DNA from 3 places in the Halomonas sp. CSM-2 genome. Region 1 is predicted to be linked to each of the others. Evidence: riboswitches for the same ligand, from Rfam matches in the RefSeq annotation. Region 1 holds a riboswitch; each other region holds the start of a gene.

Region 1 (4,862 bases):
AAAAGAGCCCAAAACCCCGCCAAAGGCTCTTTGGCGGGGTTTTTACTTTTCAGATCATCAATTCGAGCTAGGGAATAAAAGGAGACGGCGGTGACGACGTCGCTGAAAGGCATACTTTGCATGTGTACGGGGGTGCTGTTCCTGGCACTGGGGGACGCCGTCTCCAAGTGGCTAGGCGAGGTGCACTCACCACTGCAGATCATCTTCTTTAGGGCGCTGATCTCGCTACCGCTGATTGCCCTGCTTGCCCACTTTGCTGGCGGCTTGCGCAAGTTACGGACCCGGCGACCGGGGGTGCACCTGCTACGCGGCTTGATCTATACCGCTACCATGGTCTGTTTCGTATGGGGTTTGACGCTATTACCGCTGGCTGAAGCCACGGCGATAGCCTTTGTCGCGCCGCTGTTTGTCACCGTGCTGTCGGTGCCGTTGCTGGGAGAACGTATTGAACCTCCGGTGCTTATTGCCTCACTGGTGGGGTTTGTCGGCGTGCTGATTATTGTTCGCCCTAACAGTGATGCCTTTCAACTGGGCGCCGTGGTGTTGGTGGGAGCGGCGCTGTTCTATGCCCTGATGATGATTACCGCACGCCGCTACGGGGGCCGTGAGCACCTTTGGGCGATGCTTTTCTACATGACCTCTGTGCCCTTGGTGGTGACGGGGCTGACCTTGCCTTGGGTTTGGCAGACGCCGCTGCCCTGGCACTGGCTGGGCTTTTTGGCGTCTGGCGTTCTGGGGGTAGGTGCGACGGCGTTTATTACCCTGGCATTTCGCTTCGCTCCCGCGGCGATAGCCGCCCCGTTTGATTACACCGCCATGCTCTGGGCAGTGCTGCTCGGCTGGTGGTTCTGGGGCGAACTGCCGGACCTCTGGGTATGGGTGGGCAGTGCCTTGATCATGGCGAGCGGTCTGGCGATTGCCTATCACGACCGTCGAACGACGTTAAAGCGGCGCCCAACGGCCTAGTACCGACTCTTAACGCCGGAAGGCGCGAGCCGCTGCCTCAGGGTCGGGCTGCCCGCAAATCGCCGAGATGACCGCTAGCCCGTCAGCGCCTGCCCGCCGTATCGCGCTCACGTGGCTGGCATTCAGCCCGCCGATGGCCACGCTGGGTATCGGGCAATCCTTGATCAAGGAGGCGAGACCGCCAAAGCCAATCGGTTGGGCGTGATCCGCTTTGCTGGGGGTGGCAAAGATCGGCCCGATGCCGACGTAGTCAAGCTGATCAATGGGCGCGTCATGCAGTTGCTCAACGGTGTTGATCGAGAGCCCCAATATGGCCTTTGGCCCCATCGCAGCCCGGGCCTGGCGAACCGTCGCATCGCTCTGACCCACATGCAGCCCATCGGCCTGACTGGCAAGTGCCACCTCAAGGCGGTCGTTGATGATCAACGCCACCCCAGTGCCTGCCAGCAGGGCTTTCAAACGTCGTGCCTGGTCGATCATCTGTGCATCGCTTGCCTGCTTGTCGCGCAGTTGCACCATGCTGACGCCGCCGCGGACCGCCTCGCTGACGGTATGCTCAAGACCATGGTGCTGGCAAAGGGTCGCGTCGGTGACCAGATAGAGCGACAGATCAAAGGGCATCGCTGACCTCCCGCTGGGCAAAGCGGTTAAGCTCATCAGGTGTCAGTTGGTAAAGCGCGTCCAACAAGGCAACGTAAAAGCTGCCGGGCTCCCTGGCAGCCTTGCCAGCACGCTCCCCGGCTGCCGCAAAGCACGCCACGGCGGCACTGCTGGCATTCAACGGCGCGTCCGGATTGGTGGCGACAAACGCGGCGACCAGGGCGCTAAGCCCACAGCCCAAGGTCGTGACGCGGGGCATCAAAGGGTGGCCGCCATTGATCGAGTAGCAGACTCGTCCGTCGGTGACCCTGTCCCGCTCACCGGTCATGGCCACAATACACTGTTGCCGCTCGGCAAGTGCCATGGCGGCCGTTATGGCATCATCGGTAGACGCGGTGGCATCAACCCCCCTGCCCTGGTGGGCCAGCCCATTGAGCGACAGTATTTCAGAGGCGTTGCCACGGATGACGCTGGGCTTAAGGGCTAACAGGTCGGCGCAGACCGTCTGGCGATAACGGGTCGCACCGACGGCGACGGGATCCAGTACCCAGGGCGTGCTGTGCTCGCGAGCCGTGCGCGCGGCAAGCAGCATGGCTTCCGCCCAGGGTGATGAAAGCGTCCCGATGTTGACCGACAGTGCATCGGCAAGCGCGGCGAACTCAGCGACTTCCTGGGTGGCATGCAGCATGGCAGGTGACGCCCCGGTGGCCAGCAGCAGATTGGCGGTGCTGTTCATCGCGACATAATTGGTGATGCAGTGAATAAGCGGGGTGGTATCGCGCAGCGTCATCAAGCTGTCGCCAAATGTGGTCATGAAATCCTCCCGGCAGGGAGGTGGTGACAGGGCACCACGACTCCCTACGCCGGTATTAGCCGGTTCAGGTTATAAGGGTGCTTCTCAGCCCGTTCAGTGACGAGCGCCCCTGTCGTGATCATACTATCCGTGCCTTAGGTGGGTCTGTAAAGCGTTGGATAGGCTCGTTTAACGAAACGAGATGCGTGTTCCGTAGGTGAGCATTTCATCGGGCGTCATGGCTTTCCCCTCAACACCGATCATTTCGTCGCCGCACTGATCGGCAAAGGTAAGCACGCCATGGGTCAAGCCCAATTCACCCAGAGTATCGCGGATTTCGCCAGTGCCCAGGAAGGTGCTGACGTGCCCTTGGGCATTGGATAAATCAGAAACCCCGTTGGCATGGTGAAAGCGCACCTTATAGATGCCATCCATTGATTCAACTTCCACAATCGGCGAGAAGCCGTTGCGGAGCGCCTGGGAAAGCTGCTTCAAGGTGATGTGATCGCCAAGGGTCATATCGATCGAGGTCATGACCTACTCCTGTTGGATACCCTTCCGGTGGGGATCAACTGATGGGGTGTATAAAATTTATAATGGAAGTGTAGGATGTTTGCACAGAATATCCAAGACGCAACCCTATCAATGCACGGCATCCAGGGCGTGTTGGCGCAAGGTTTCGAGGCCGATGATGTCGAGGGTTTTCTGGTTAGTGGCGGATAAGACGACAGGGGGCGCCAAGCCCACCTCGGCGGCTTCCAGCCAGCGTGATGCGCACAGGCACCAACGGTCACCGGGCCGCAGGCCAGGAAAGCCAAATTCAGGCCGCGGCGTTACCAGGTCGTTACCTTGTGCCAGTGAAAAGGCCAGAAACTCCTCCGTCAGCATGGCGCACACAGAGTGGACGCCCATATCATCCGCCCCCACGCGACAGAATCCATCGCGGTAAAAGCCGGTTTTGGGGTCATGGCAGCACGGGGTGAGCGGTTCACCCAGGACATTGAGATCGCGGGCCATAAGGCCTCCTTAGCGCAAGGACTGGTATTTTGTCAGACTGCCCTCATGATGAAATGACAAACAACGATCATTCTGGTGCGCCATGAGGGCGAGTCACGATGGTTGGTAAAGGCTGTTGGTAACAGATAGTTGGTACAGACAGTTGCTGAAGACTGCCAGCCAGGACTCTACAGCCTTGTACAAAGTAACCGAAACGTCAAAGGAGATAGTGCATGTCATTTCAAGGTGAGCAGCATCCAGGGGTTGCCCCGACGCCCAAGCAAACCCAGGGATTCCGTTTGAACCACACCATGTTGCGGGTCAAGGACCCCGAGCGTGCGCTGGCGTTTTATTCACAGGTGTTTGGTATGCAAGTGATGCGTCGACTTGATTTTGAAGAAATGCAATTTTCACTCTACTTTCTGGCTAATCTGGAAGACGGTGATCAGGTCCCTGAAGAGACGCAGGCAAGAACCGCCTGGACGTTTAGTCAAAAGGGACTTTTAGAGCTGACCCACAACTGGGGCACAGAAAACCAGAACGGCTTTGCCTACCACGATGGCAACGCCGAGCCCCAGGGGTTTGGCCATATCTGCTTTAGCGTGCCCGATCTGGCGGCGGCCCAGGCGTGGTTCGACGAGCACGACGTCACCTTCGTCAAGCGTGCCGATCAGGGAAAGATGCAAGACGTGATTTTCGTCAAAGACCCGGACGGCTACTGGATTGAAGTGATTCAAGCGGACCTGATGGCCGGCAAGGGCGACTAGCATGGCGCATTTGCTGTTTCGCCTGCGCCATGTGACCGACGAAGAGGCCATGGAAGTCCGCCAGTTGCTCGATGCCCATGGCCTGGATACTTACGAGACACAGGCTGGTTTCTTCCGGTTGGGCGTGGATGCCATCTGGCTGCGTGACCTAAGTCAACTTGAGGATGCCAACGCGCTACTGGCCGAGTATCAGGCCGAGCGCCAGGCGCGGGCCAGGCAAGAACACAACGAAGCCCTCGCACGGGGTGATGCACCCACCTTATGGCAGCGTTTTAGTGCCCACCCCGTGCAAATCACGCTGGTGGGCGTGGCCATCTTATTGCTGGTGGCGTTAACGCTGCTGCCCTTTCTGGCCCTAGGCTGAATCGTCCTGCACCGGCGGTAGGTGGCCGCGCTTGAGGTACATCTGCACGCCACTTTCCCCGGCAGTGAGGGTCAGCGCCATGCCGCTGGGGTAGCGGCACCAGCTACCAGCGGTGTATTCCCGGTCGCCGTCGCTCAAGGCGCCCTCCAGCACGAAAAACTCCAGCCCGCCGGTCAGCACCGGATACTCAATGGCCTGGCCAGCCTCCCAGTGTTCCAGGCTGACCCGCTCCTGTTTGAAGGTGTGCAGCATCTTGTAGCTGATGCCGGGGCGGCGGTCCGGCTGCCAGGGCAGGCGGTGGGCGGGGACGGCAAGCTGTAGCTCATCGTTCTGGTCGAACTGGTGCAGCTTGACCAGTATCAGCGCGCCCTCATCG
Region 2 (4,862 bases), on a different contig from region 1:
TGCTTTCTTCCCGGTATCGTGAGGTAGACTGGGCGGTTATCTCCGTCTTGATAGGAAATGCCATGCTCTCCATTGCGGTAGGTCGGATAATCGACCCCGGTGGTTTGAGGATGAGTGTCGAGAATGTAATAGGAGCCGCCAGGTTTGAGCACGCGCATTACTTCCGTAGCGATGCGTACTAGTTCACGTCTTTCGGGAATATTAATAAACAGAAAACAACTAATGGCAGCTTCAAAACTGTTATCAGAAAATGGCAAGTTTGAACTATGAATTTGCTCAAAATGAAGATGGTTGCCGCCTGCGGATATGGCTTTTTCAATCATTGTTGGAGAGATGTCAACACCGGTGACATAATCGAATCCGTCGTCTCTTAATCTTCTGGCCACTTTTCCGCTGCCGCAGCCGTAGTCCAATACATTAATTTCCTTACCATGGGAGCATGTTAAGTCTGCGATTAGTGGTTGATAGCCAAAAGTGTTCTCCACCCAGTCATCATAGGCGTCAAAGAGTTCGGCGATATTGTGTTCAGTCCAATTAGTATTCATGGAAATAAATCTCCTAGTGTGCGCTCATGTATGAATGCTTTAACTACCCCAGCGATTAATAAGAAACGGTCCATAGTAGGGGTTGATTATCTCCAATGCCTTTTGAGGCAGTGCATTTCCTATTTTGATTTGGCGATAAATCCAGAATAGCATCAGTACATCTCGCCAATAAGCCGTTAGGTTAAGCTTAGCCATGTCATTAAATGACAACAAGCCGCTACGGATTTCTGACTCATATTCCAGTAGTTCGCGTATAGTGGCAGGGGATGTACCAACTGGCATTAAAGGTATGGTGCCTGACTGGGGCACTGTTTCATTACTATTCAAAAGCTCAAGCGCACGCTCATGTGTGCTTTCATAGACGTGAATAGAACCAACTTGATGAGTGTAGTGCCCGATATTGCAACCTATGCGGGTAGCAATATATTCCTGCAAGAAAGTAAAAGAGAAAATATCGTTCAGCATACCAACGTAAGCATCATTGGCACGCATATAGCTAACCATGTGCAGCTTTTCTTCGCGAAGTAGCAGCTGAAGACCCAAGGTACATGAAACGTCAATATTACGTCGATAAAGATTTTCTTCCGCACTGAATATTTGCAGGACGGTACGCTTGCTGTCGGGGTCGTCATTTTTAAGGATATCAATCGCTCGTTCGATTTGATCGAATGTGTCTACACCAAAGTTTTTAAGACGAGCTCCGTAACCAGTGCCTGGTAGGCTTATACCATCTGGGCTGTAGCGTTGCATCGACGGTGCGTACCAGGAAATAAATGCCAAGTCGTTTTTACCGGATAAATACCACAACGCTTCTGCATAATTAAAGACAATATTTTGTTTGCGTATTTTGCTTAGACAAAAACGATCTCGGGGGTTGTCGAGTCGGACATTGAATCCAATGAGTTCTCGCTCTTTGTTTCCTCGAGGTGCGTTAATATGTTCGTATTCAAAGCAGATTTTATGCAGTGTGTCCCTATAGAGGCTGGTGAAATTCGTATAATGTTTATGCATCATTATATTAATCTCTTCCGATGGACAAAGAGGTATCTTTAACTGATGAGGGGTGGTTTATAAAGCTGAGTTGGGGGCGTGGGTCTCATGTGATTTTTCGTTGACCATTGAACTATGCAAATTAAAGGCTTTCATGACAGTATCTGCTACGTGATCTGCCAAGACTTCATTGAAATTGAGTTCTCCGTTTACAACTTTCGCCCATCGGCAGTCTGCAGCATCATCACCGGGCTGTAGCTCGCCATCAACGTAGTGACAAAGTAGGGCAACCAAGGCGAAGTGGTGGTGATTTCCCTCAGGGTCATATCCAATCACTTCTACTACATCAATCAACGGCCCTGCGGTTGCTGTGATACCTGTTTCTTCCAGCAATTCGCGCTCTGCTGCACAATGTAGGCTCTCTCCTGGTTCCACTGATCCTCCTGGGAAGCCCCAAGTGCCCCGTTGAGGCTCTTTACTGCGTTGGACTAGGAGAACTTCATTATCACGCAGAGTTACGGCGATTGCTGCCAAACGTGGCTTGGCAGGTACGGAGTTCATGCGGTTTTTATCAGACATGTTAAAAGGAGGGGCGCTGCTGAGCGTAGATACGTTAGCGGGCGTTGAGTTATTTTGCGACACGATGAACTCCTGTATTGAGGTTCGAATAATACAGGCGCAGGTGTCAAAACAGATCCATATATGGTTTATGCCCGTTCCGTTCCTACGCCGGTATAAGCCGGATCAGGTTCAAAGGGTTTGGATAACTCCATCTCAGCCTGAAGAACAGACACCCCTCGGAAAATTCACCACTACTATGAATTTAAGTATAAGTCAATGCTTGGGCTTGTGATTTTAAATGCACGCTCTCCTTGTCGGCTTATCGCCCTGAAGTAGTAAGCGATTACACATCGCCACCACATTTTAATTAAATGACTGTTATGCAGCGACTTGGCGTAAGCCGCAGTTTTGACCCTTCTTCGCACAATCGGCTAAACGGCTAAACAGCTCGGCTTATTCGCCAATATCACCGCCCGGCGCGGAGCAGGGTAGCCTTCGATGGTGCGGGTACGGTCGTCTGGATCGAGGAAATCGGCCAGCGACTGGTAGGTCATCCAGTCGGTGGAGCGCTGCTCGTCAAGGGTGGTGGCTGCTTCATCCACCACGCGAACGTTGGTAAAGCCGCAGCGCGAAAGCCAGTGGCATAGCGCCATGGAGGAGGGCAGGAAGTAAACGTTGGGCATGGCGGCGTAGCGTTCGCCGGGCATAAACACCGTCTGCTCATCGCCTTCCACCACCAGGGTCTCCAGCACCAACTCGCCGCCAGGCGCCAAGGCGGCCTTTAGCTGCTGAATGTGCTCCAGCGGCGCAGGGCGGTGGTAGAGCACGCCCATGGAAAAGACCGTATCGAAAAAGCCCAGGTTTTCCGGTACGTCTTCGATGCCCACCGGTAAGAACTGCGTTCTGCCGCCGTCTGCATCGCCCACGAAATGGCGTACCGCCTGGAACTGCCAGTAAAAGCGCGGTGAAGGGTCAATGACCAGCACAAAAGCTGCACCTGCCCCGGCCATCCGCCAGGCGTGGTAACCGCTACCTCCGCCCACATCGAGCACTTTGCGGTATTCGAGCGGTGCCAGGTGGGGGGCCACGCGCTGCCACTTCCAGTCGGAGCGCCACTCGGTGTCGATATGGAGGCCACCCAATTGAAAAGGGCCTTTCCGCCAGGGTGCAAGCTTTCTCAGCAGGTTGAAACACTGGCGCTTTTGGCTGTCGGTGAGGTCAATGTCGACAGTCACGGTGTCGCTGTTCAGGTCGACGCGCCGCTCGCTTGGCAGCGCGGGCAGTTTGGCCACGGCTTTTTCCCAGGCGGGCAAGTCGCCGTGGCGGTTGCGGTCGAGGCCGCGCGCCAATTGCTCGGGCAGACGTGCCAGCCAGGTGTCCAGACCCTGGTCAATAAAGGCGTGGTAGAGCTCGCGGTGGGGGTGGGGCATGGGTGTCTCGCTGTCTTAAAAAGTGCACCAGCCGCTGGCTTCCATCAGTCGATACTGCCAGTAGCGCCAACGAGAGGCGTCCAGGTAAGCCTCGGGGCCGGTGCTGTAATGCTCGGTGTCGGTATTATGCCAGTGGCGTTCGAAGGCTGCGCGGGCCTCGTGGATAATCGCATCATCGCTGTCGGCGACCCACTCGAGATTGGCTTCGAAGTTGAGGTCGTTAAGGCTACGCCGGGTATAGTTGGCCGAACCCAGCAGCAGGTGGGCGGGGCGCTTGCCAGCATGGCGCAGCAATACTTTGCCATGCGCCTGCTCGCCGTGGGTATCACTCCAGCGTAGCTGGATGTCGGCGTTGATCAGGTCGTTGGCCGCCTGGCGGTTGGGAATACCGCTGCCGGAGACGCCAAAGGCATGGTGGTTGGGGTCGAGAAGCACGCGTACCTTAACGCCCCTTGCCGCGGCTCTGACCACGGCCGCGATCACGCGACGGTGAGAGAGGTAGAGTATCTCTATATCGAGCCTCTCGTCTGCGTGGGCGTCGTCGATGATCGCCAGCAAAGCGCGTTTGATGGCGCCTTCGCTAAGCAGGCGTAGGCGCGGAGTGTTGCCACTTTTGTCGCTAGTGGCTGCCGTCGGCTGGACGTGGGCGATGGGGACGCCGCTGTGGGCGGCAATTTCGCGCTCGGAGGCAAGCAGGTCGAGGGCGGTATCACCGGCGACTCGCAGCGCCACGTCCCGGTAGTCGCTGCTGCCGTCATCGGCGTTGGCCGAGCTGACCACGGCGGTCCAGCGATCACCTTCGTCCACTACCAGGGTCTTACGATGGTTGGCGTTGAGGTTAAGCAGGGTCAGGTAGCTGCGAAGACCGACCTTGCCCTGGCCGATAGGGTTGGGTAGCCAGCCGGCCCGGGGCGAGTGGCGCAGCCAGCGAAAGCTCAGCCGCCAAAGCGCGGTCCAGCTTGGGTTGGGGTCACGCCCGATCGTTAGGTCGGTGGTGGCGACCCGGATGCCAGCCGCTTCAAGTGCTTGATGGTGGCTAGGCTCGAGCCCGCCGTAGACGGCGTTGATAGGATCGGTGATTACCACTATCTCGATATCAGGGCGCTGGTGCTTGCGGTTCAGCAGGGCGTCACGCATTGCCACGGAAATCTGGCGATGGCAGTCGTGGCGGTCGTCGGCAGGGTCGTTGAACTGGAACATATCCAATACCACCAGCTTTTTGGCCTGGCCAATCAGGCGCAACATCTCGTCGAAAATCTGCTGTCGGCAGTGGCGTTGGCCGTCAGCATCGATAAAGGTTTCGTCGAGAAGCAACTGCGATGCAACAGGCGACCGC
Region 3 (4,862 bases), on a different contig from region 1:
CCTGTTGGGCAGTTGGGTAAGTGCGTCTTCACGGGCTTCCAGATCGCGCAGGCGCTCGAGCTGTATGCGCTCGGTAACATCGTGGAGAAACAGGCTGCGCTGCCTGCGTCCCTCTATATCGAGCGACTTGATGCGCATTTCCACTGGCAATGAGCTGCCGTCACGACGTGCAGCGTAGTAGGTGACGGGCGTCTGCTGGTCGCCTTCCGGCATGCCATCAGGAAAGATCAAATGCTCAATGGAGCGCGCCAGAGCTTCCCTGCGCGTCCAGCCAAACATCGTCGTCGCGGCTCGATTCCAGTCCAGCACAAGGTCGTTATCGTCAATGCTGATATAGGCATCATAGGCCGACTCGATCACCAAGTTCAGCTCTCGGGTGCGCCGCTCAATCTGGTTTTCAAGATCCAGGTGCAGCGCTTCGAGAGATGACTGGGATGCTTCCCGGCGCTGCTTTTCAAACAGGAACCGCTCACGCAGGTGAATTTCATCAGTAACAATCGATCCAAGATCTTTAAGCGCGTTGATCTCGGCGTCGCTAAGCCGACGTGGCCTTGTGTCCACGGCACACAGCGACCCCAACGCCAACCCCTTTGATGTGCGCAGCGGAATACCCGCGTAAAAACGCACTCCGCCTGGCACGGTCACCAACGGATTATCGGCAAAACGCGGATCTTCTCGGGTATCTTCAACAATCAGCGGCGCAGATTCCGCAATGGTATGGGCGCAGAAAGCCACGCTACGTGATGTTTCACGAAGCTCAGTTCCCACACGAGATTTTATCCATTGCCGCTTGGCGTCAATCAGCGTGACGGTCGAGGTCGGTACATTCAGTAATTGGGTGACCAGACGCGTCACCCGGTCGAATGCGGGTTCTTCCGGCGTGTCCAGCAGCGCCAATTCGTAAAGCGCCGCCAGCCGAGCCTCTTCGTCGGGAAGAATAGGGTAGTTCATTGACTGTGGCCCATGACGGTAGACGATAACCAACCATCATAACGTGATCAGCCATGCTTTGCCCAAGATGCCCGATGACCAACCACTTTCGCCCAGCTAACACTTACCAGTGTAGAAGCACATAACGCACCGAGGAAAGGACCCAGCGTGGGAATACCAGCAGGGAAAGTCGCCGCCATGAGACCCGCTGCAAGGCTACCACTGGCCAGCCAGCCGGGTAACACGGCGCCTAAAAGCCCTGCAATACCGCCGCCAATCGCAGCCGCGGTGGACATCCGCTTCCATAGCCCCAGCAATACCGGTACGACAATCGCGGCACACAGCAAGTCGGCGATCAGGAATAGCCGCAATACGGAAAGCCCCTGAAGGGCGATGATCACCACCGGCACCATCAGCACAACGGTCCACCAGCGCGCCGTGGTCAGCGACCTGCCCTGCTGCTCATGCTGGGAGACTATCAGCGAGGCAATCGCGTTCTGTAGCGTATCGACACTGGACGCCACCAGTGTCACCGCCAGCACCAGGACCAGCATGGCGAGCCACGACGGCGCATTTCCCAGCAGAGCAAAAAACGGGATTGGCGGCTCACCCAGCGCAACGCCACTCATCGCGGCAAGCATCCCCAGGCCGCCGATGACCATCACCACAGCGACGGTCATGCCACCCCCCAGCCAGGCCCCCTGGCCCAGACTGCGTGAATCCTGCGCGGCCCACACTCGCTGCCAGTAACCCTGGTGGAAAAGGTTAGCCGCGGTAACAGCAATGACCAGTGTCACCGCTACACTCAGCGCGTCGCCCAATGGGGCACTCGGCATCGACGATACGTCTGGCATGGCGGGTAAATAGGTGAAGGCAACACTGCTGACGATAAGCAGCAGAGCGATCAACAGCCAGGCCTGCCACCGGTCGGTGGCAAGGCTCGCCCTAAGCCCGCCGAGCACGGTATAGGCAAGCGTGCTCAAAGCGACACCGAGGACAACCAAAGCGGGCGGCACATCGGAAAGTAATGCGGTAATCGCACCAATCGCCGTCAGCTCTGCAGCGAGAAAGCAGGCCATATAGGCCACTGACACCAGTGACACCCAGCGCCGCACGCTGGTGCCGTAGCATGCCTGGGCAAACTCGGCGATGCTTCTGCCTTCGGGCAGTGCGCGGCGGATGGCCGGCCCATAAAGGCCCAATACGATAAATGGCAATGCCGAACCGATGGCATAACCCGCAAGCGCCACGGGGCCAACAAAGGCGCCGATTTCCGGCGGGGCAAACAGAATCCATGCCCCCATCCCGGAGGCAAGAAACGACAGTCCGAGGGTCGCTCCGGACTGGGAATTGCGGGCCGTAATGTAATCATCGACCGTGCCACCGGCCCAGCGAGCCCGCAGGCCAAGGATGATGAAAACGCCAAGTGCCGCGGCAAGCGCAGCTGATGTCAGGTAGGGCATGTCGCACTTCCTCCGCCGGTATCATCCGGATCAGGTTCCAGGGTCAGCGCAAGCGCACTCTCAGCCTCTTCGAGGCCCCCCTGGCGACAGTGTGTGAAAGATCGTTATGAACAGGTATTATTCTCAACGAGAATCGCACCAACGTAAAGTGGCGCGCGCATGCCATAACGCGCAAGCACTCGGTGCTTCACACGGCCGAGGGCTTTCAATCCGCGTCATCGCTCGCCATACTCCGTAGGTGCTCTAATAACGTTATAGAAACCGTGCGCCCAGAGCGACACGGTTCGCTCAACGGGAAATCTCTAATGCGCTATACAGAAGCCAAGGAACATACGCCGGGCAGGCTCCACGCCTTGTTTGCTGACCCTTACAATGCGTTTGAAAACGATACGGATGAGCGACAGTTACATCTGCATATTGCGCTTTACTTGCTGTTGGCACGCCCCATGGAGCGTGGCTTGATGACGTTGAGAGTCATCCATGGCTGGGAGAACGGCGGTTTCGAGCCGGATGACTTGCAGCATGCCGACTACGCCATTCACAACGTGGCTGATTTTAAACGCGCAGTCAGCACCTTTACTCAGGCTTCAAAAGACAACGTCGCCCTTCCGGCCGCCCGTGATGACCTGCTGGCCAGCCCGCTAGACGATGCGATCGCCAATGCCGAGGCAGACGGGCAAACGCTGGATGAAGAAACGCGCACTATTCCGGCCCGCTGGCCTGCTTTTGAAGGCGGTTTGGCACTTTATACGCTGTTCAAGATGTACCACCGCCTGGTATACGGCGAGGACGAAGCGTACCGCTGCACCCAGTGCTATACCGCCCAAGGGCTGCGCGAGATTCACGAATTTCATCTTGAAGAAGGCGAGTTTGCACTGCTGGTGCCAACCGGCAAGCATTTTGCCAGCGAGCCTTCAATGCTGGTGCTGCACGAGAGTCAGCTTGATCCGATTGAACGGCTGCTGGAAGAGAGTTTACCGCTGTTCCAGGATTTTTAGTCCTCGCATTGACGTTCCCTCGGCCCATTCAGGCCGAGGGAAATATCGTTTGGCGAGTGACATCAGCCAAGTGAGATGGTGCTATTGATACCGCTGGAGACGTTTTCCGGCTCAAACCAGCGTGCTGTCACGGTCTTGGTCTGCGTCCAGAAAGCAATCGCCTGCTTGCCGTTGGGACCCAGGTCACCAAGCTTCGAGCCTCGCGAACCGGTAAAGCTGAAATAGGCCACCGGCACCGGGATCGGTACGTTGATGCCGATCTGCCCCACATCGATATCGTTTTCAAAGCGCCGCGCCACCCATCCGGAGTTGGTAAAGATCGAGGTGCCGTTGCCGTTGGGGTTGGCATTGATGAACGCGATGGCATCATCCAGGGTTGCCACGCTGACCACGCAGAGTACCGGGCCAAAGATCTCTTCCCGGTAGATGGACATGTCTGCCGTCACGTCGGCAAATAACGTCGGCCCGACAAAATTACCTTCCGGATAGCCCTCAACCGAGCAGCCTCGCCCGTCGACCATTAATCTGGCGCCCTCTTTTTCACCTGCGCCAATCAAACGCTCGACGCGCTCCTTGGCCTGAGGGGATACCAGCGGGCCCAGGTCAGCGTCGCGCTGGGTGCCAGGCCCGACTTTCATGCCACGAGCGCCTTCCACAATATCGTCGAGCCATTCACGGGCTTCCCCCACCAGGACCACCACCGAGTTGGCCATGCAACGCTGCCCGGCCGCCCCAAAGGCAGAGCCCAGCAGGCTGTCGATCGCCTGACTGCGATTGGCATCGGGCATGACCACGCAATGGTTCTTGGCGCCCATCATCGCCTGCATGCGTTTACCCGCCGCGGCGGCGCGGTTATACAGCAGCGAGCCTACGTGGGATGAGCCAATGAACGACAGCGCCTTGATCGCCTGATGATCGGCGATCTGGTTCGCCACCTCGGGGCCGCCGTGAACCACATTCAATACGCCCGCCGGAATGCCCGCTTCGTGGGCAAGCTCCACCAGGCGCATGGTCGAGCTGGGATCCTGCTCCGAGGGTTTCAGCACGAAGGTATTACCGGTCGCAATGGCCAGCGGGAACATGAAACAGGGCAGCATGATCGGGAAGTTGAAAGCAGTAATGCCCGCCCCGACACCCAGTGGATGGTGCATGGTGTAGACATCGACCTCGTTGGCGGCATTATTGGCCAGTTCCCCCAACTGGAGTGAGGTAATGGAGCAGGAATGCTCGACCACCTCCAGTCCGCGCCCGACCTCGCCTTCAGCATCCGGCAGGGTTTTGCCGTGCTCTTCTGTAATCAACGCCGCCAACTCTGGGGTGTGCTCGCGAATCAGCGCCTGTAGCTTGAGCATGATGCGCATCCGTTTACCCAGCGGTACCTTGCGCCACTCCTTGAAGGCCATTTCAGCGCTGGCAATGGCGCGCTCGACTTCGTCGGCGGTGCAGAAAGGCACGCGAGCGACGACTTCCT

The links. Region 1 has a riboswitch for thiamine pyrophosphate ahead of thiM (hydroxyethylthiazole kinase). Riboswitches for the same ligand answer to the same signal wherever they lie in the genome.
Region 2: another riboswitch for thiamine pyrophosphate. It lies ahead of B7L15_RS05050 (NUDIX hydrolase); the one in region 1 lies ahead of thiM (hydroxyethylthiazole kinase).
Region 3: another riboswitch for thiamine pyrophosphate. It lies ahead of B7L15_RS04705 (sodium:solute symporter family transporter); the one in region 1 lies ahead of thiM (hydroxyethylthiazole kinase).

Annotation. Positions count from the first base shown of each region.
Region 1 covers NZ_NBYR01000003.1:124,917-129,778, forward strand. Annotated here, with positions in the region: gene B7L15_RS03445 (DMT family transporter) at 91-966, shown strand; gene thiE (thiamine phosphate synthase) at 976-1,587, opposite strand; gene thiM (hydroxyethylthiazole kinase) at 1,577-2,380, opposite strand; TPP riboswitch at 2,405-2,501, opposite strand; gene B7L15_RS03460 (hypothetical protein) at 2,549-2,893, opposite strand; gene B7L15_RS03465 (DUF2237 family protein) at 3,002-3,376, opposite strand; gene gloA (lactoylglutathione lyase) at 3,589-4,122, shown strand; gene B7L15_RS03475 (DUF6164 family protein) at 4,124-4,486, shown strand; gene B7L15_RS03480 (cupin domain-containing protein) at 4,478-4,862, opposite strand, start outside.
Region 2 covers NZ_NBYR01000005.1:14,371-19,232, forward strand. Annotated here, with positions in the region: gene B7L15_RS05040 (class I SAM-dependent methyltransferase) at 1-545, opposite strand, end outside; gene B7L15_RS05045 (thymidylate synthase) at 585-1,559, opposite strand; gene B7L15_RS05050 (NUDIX hydrolase) at 1,614-2,177, opposite strand; TPP riboswitch at 2,240-2,343, opposite strand; gene cmoB (tRNA 5-methoxyuridine(34)/uridine 5-oxyacetic acid(34) synthase CmoB) at 2,528-3,526, opposite strand; gene B7L15_RS05060 (phospholipase D-like domain-containing protein) at 3,542-4,862, opposite strand, start outside.
Region 3 covers NZ_NBYR01000004.1:174,269-179,130, forward strand. Annotated here, with positions in the region: gene B7L15_RS04700 (diguanylate cyclase domain-containing protein) at 1-951, opposite strand, end outside; gene B7L15_RS04705 (sodium:solute symporter family transporter) at 999-2,393, opposite strand; TPP riboswitch at 2,383-2,485, opposite strand; gene B7L15_RS04710 (hypothetical protein) at 2,699-3,391, shown strand; gene B7L15_RS04715 (CoA-acylating methylmalonate-semialdehyde dehydrogenase) at 3,454-4,862, opposite strand, start outside.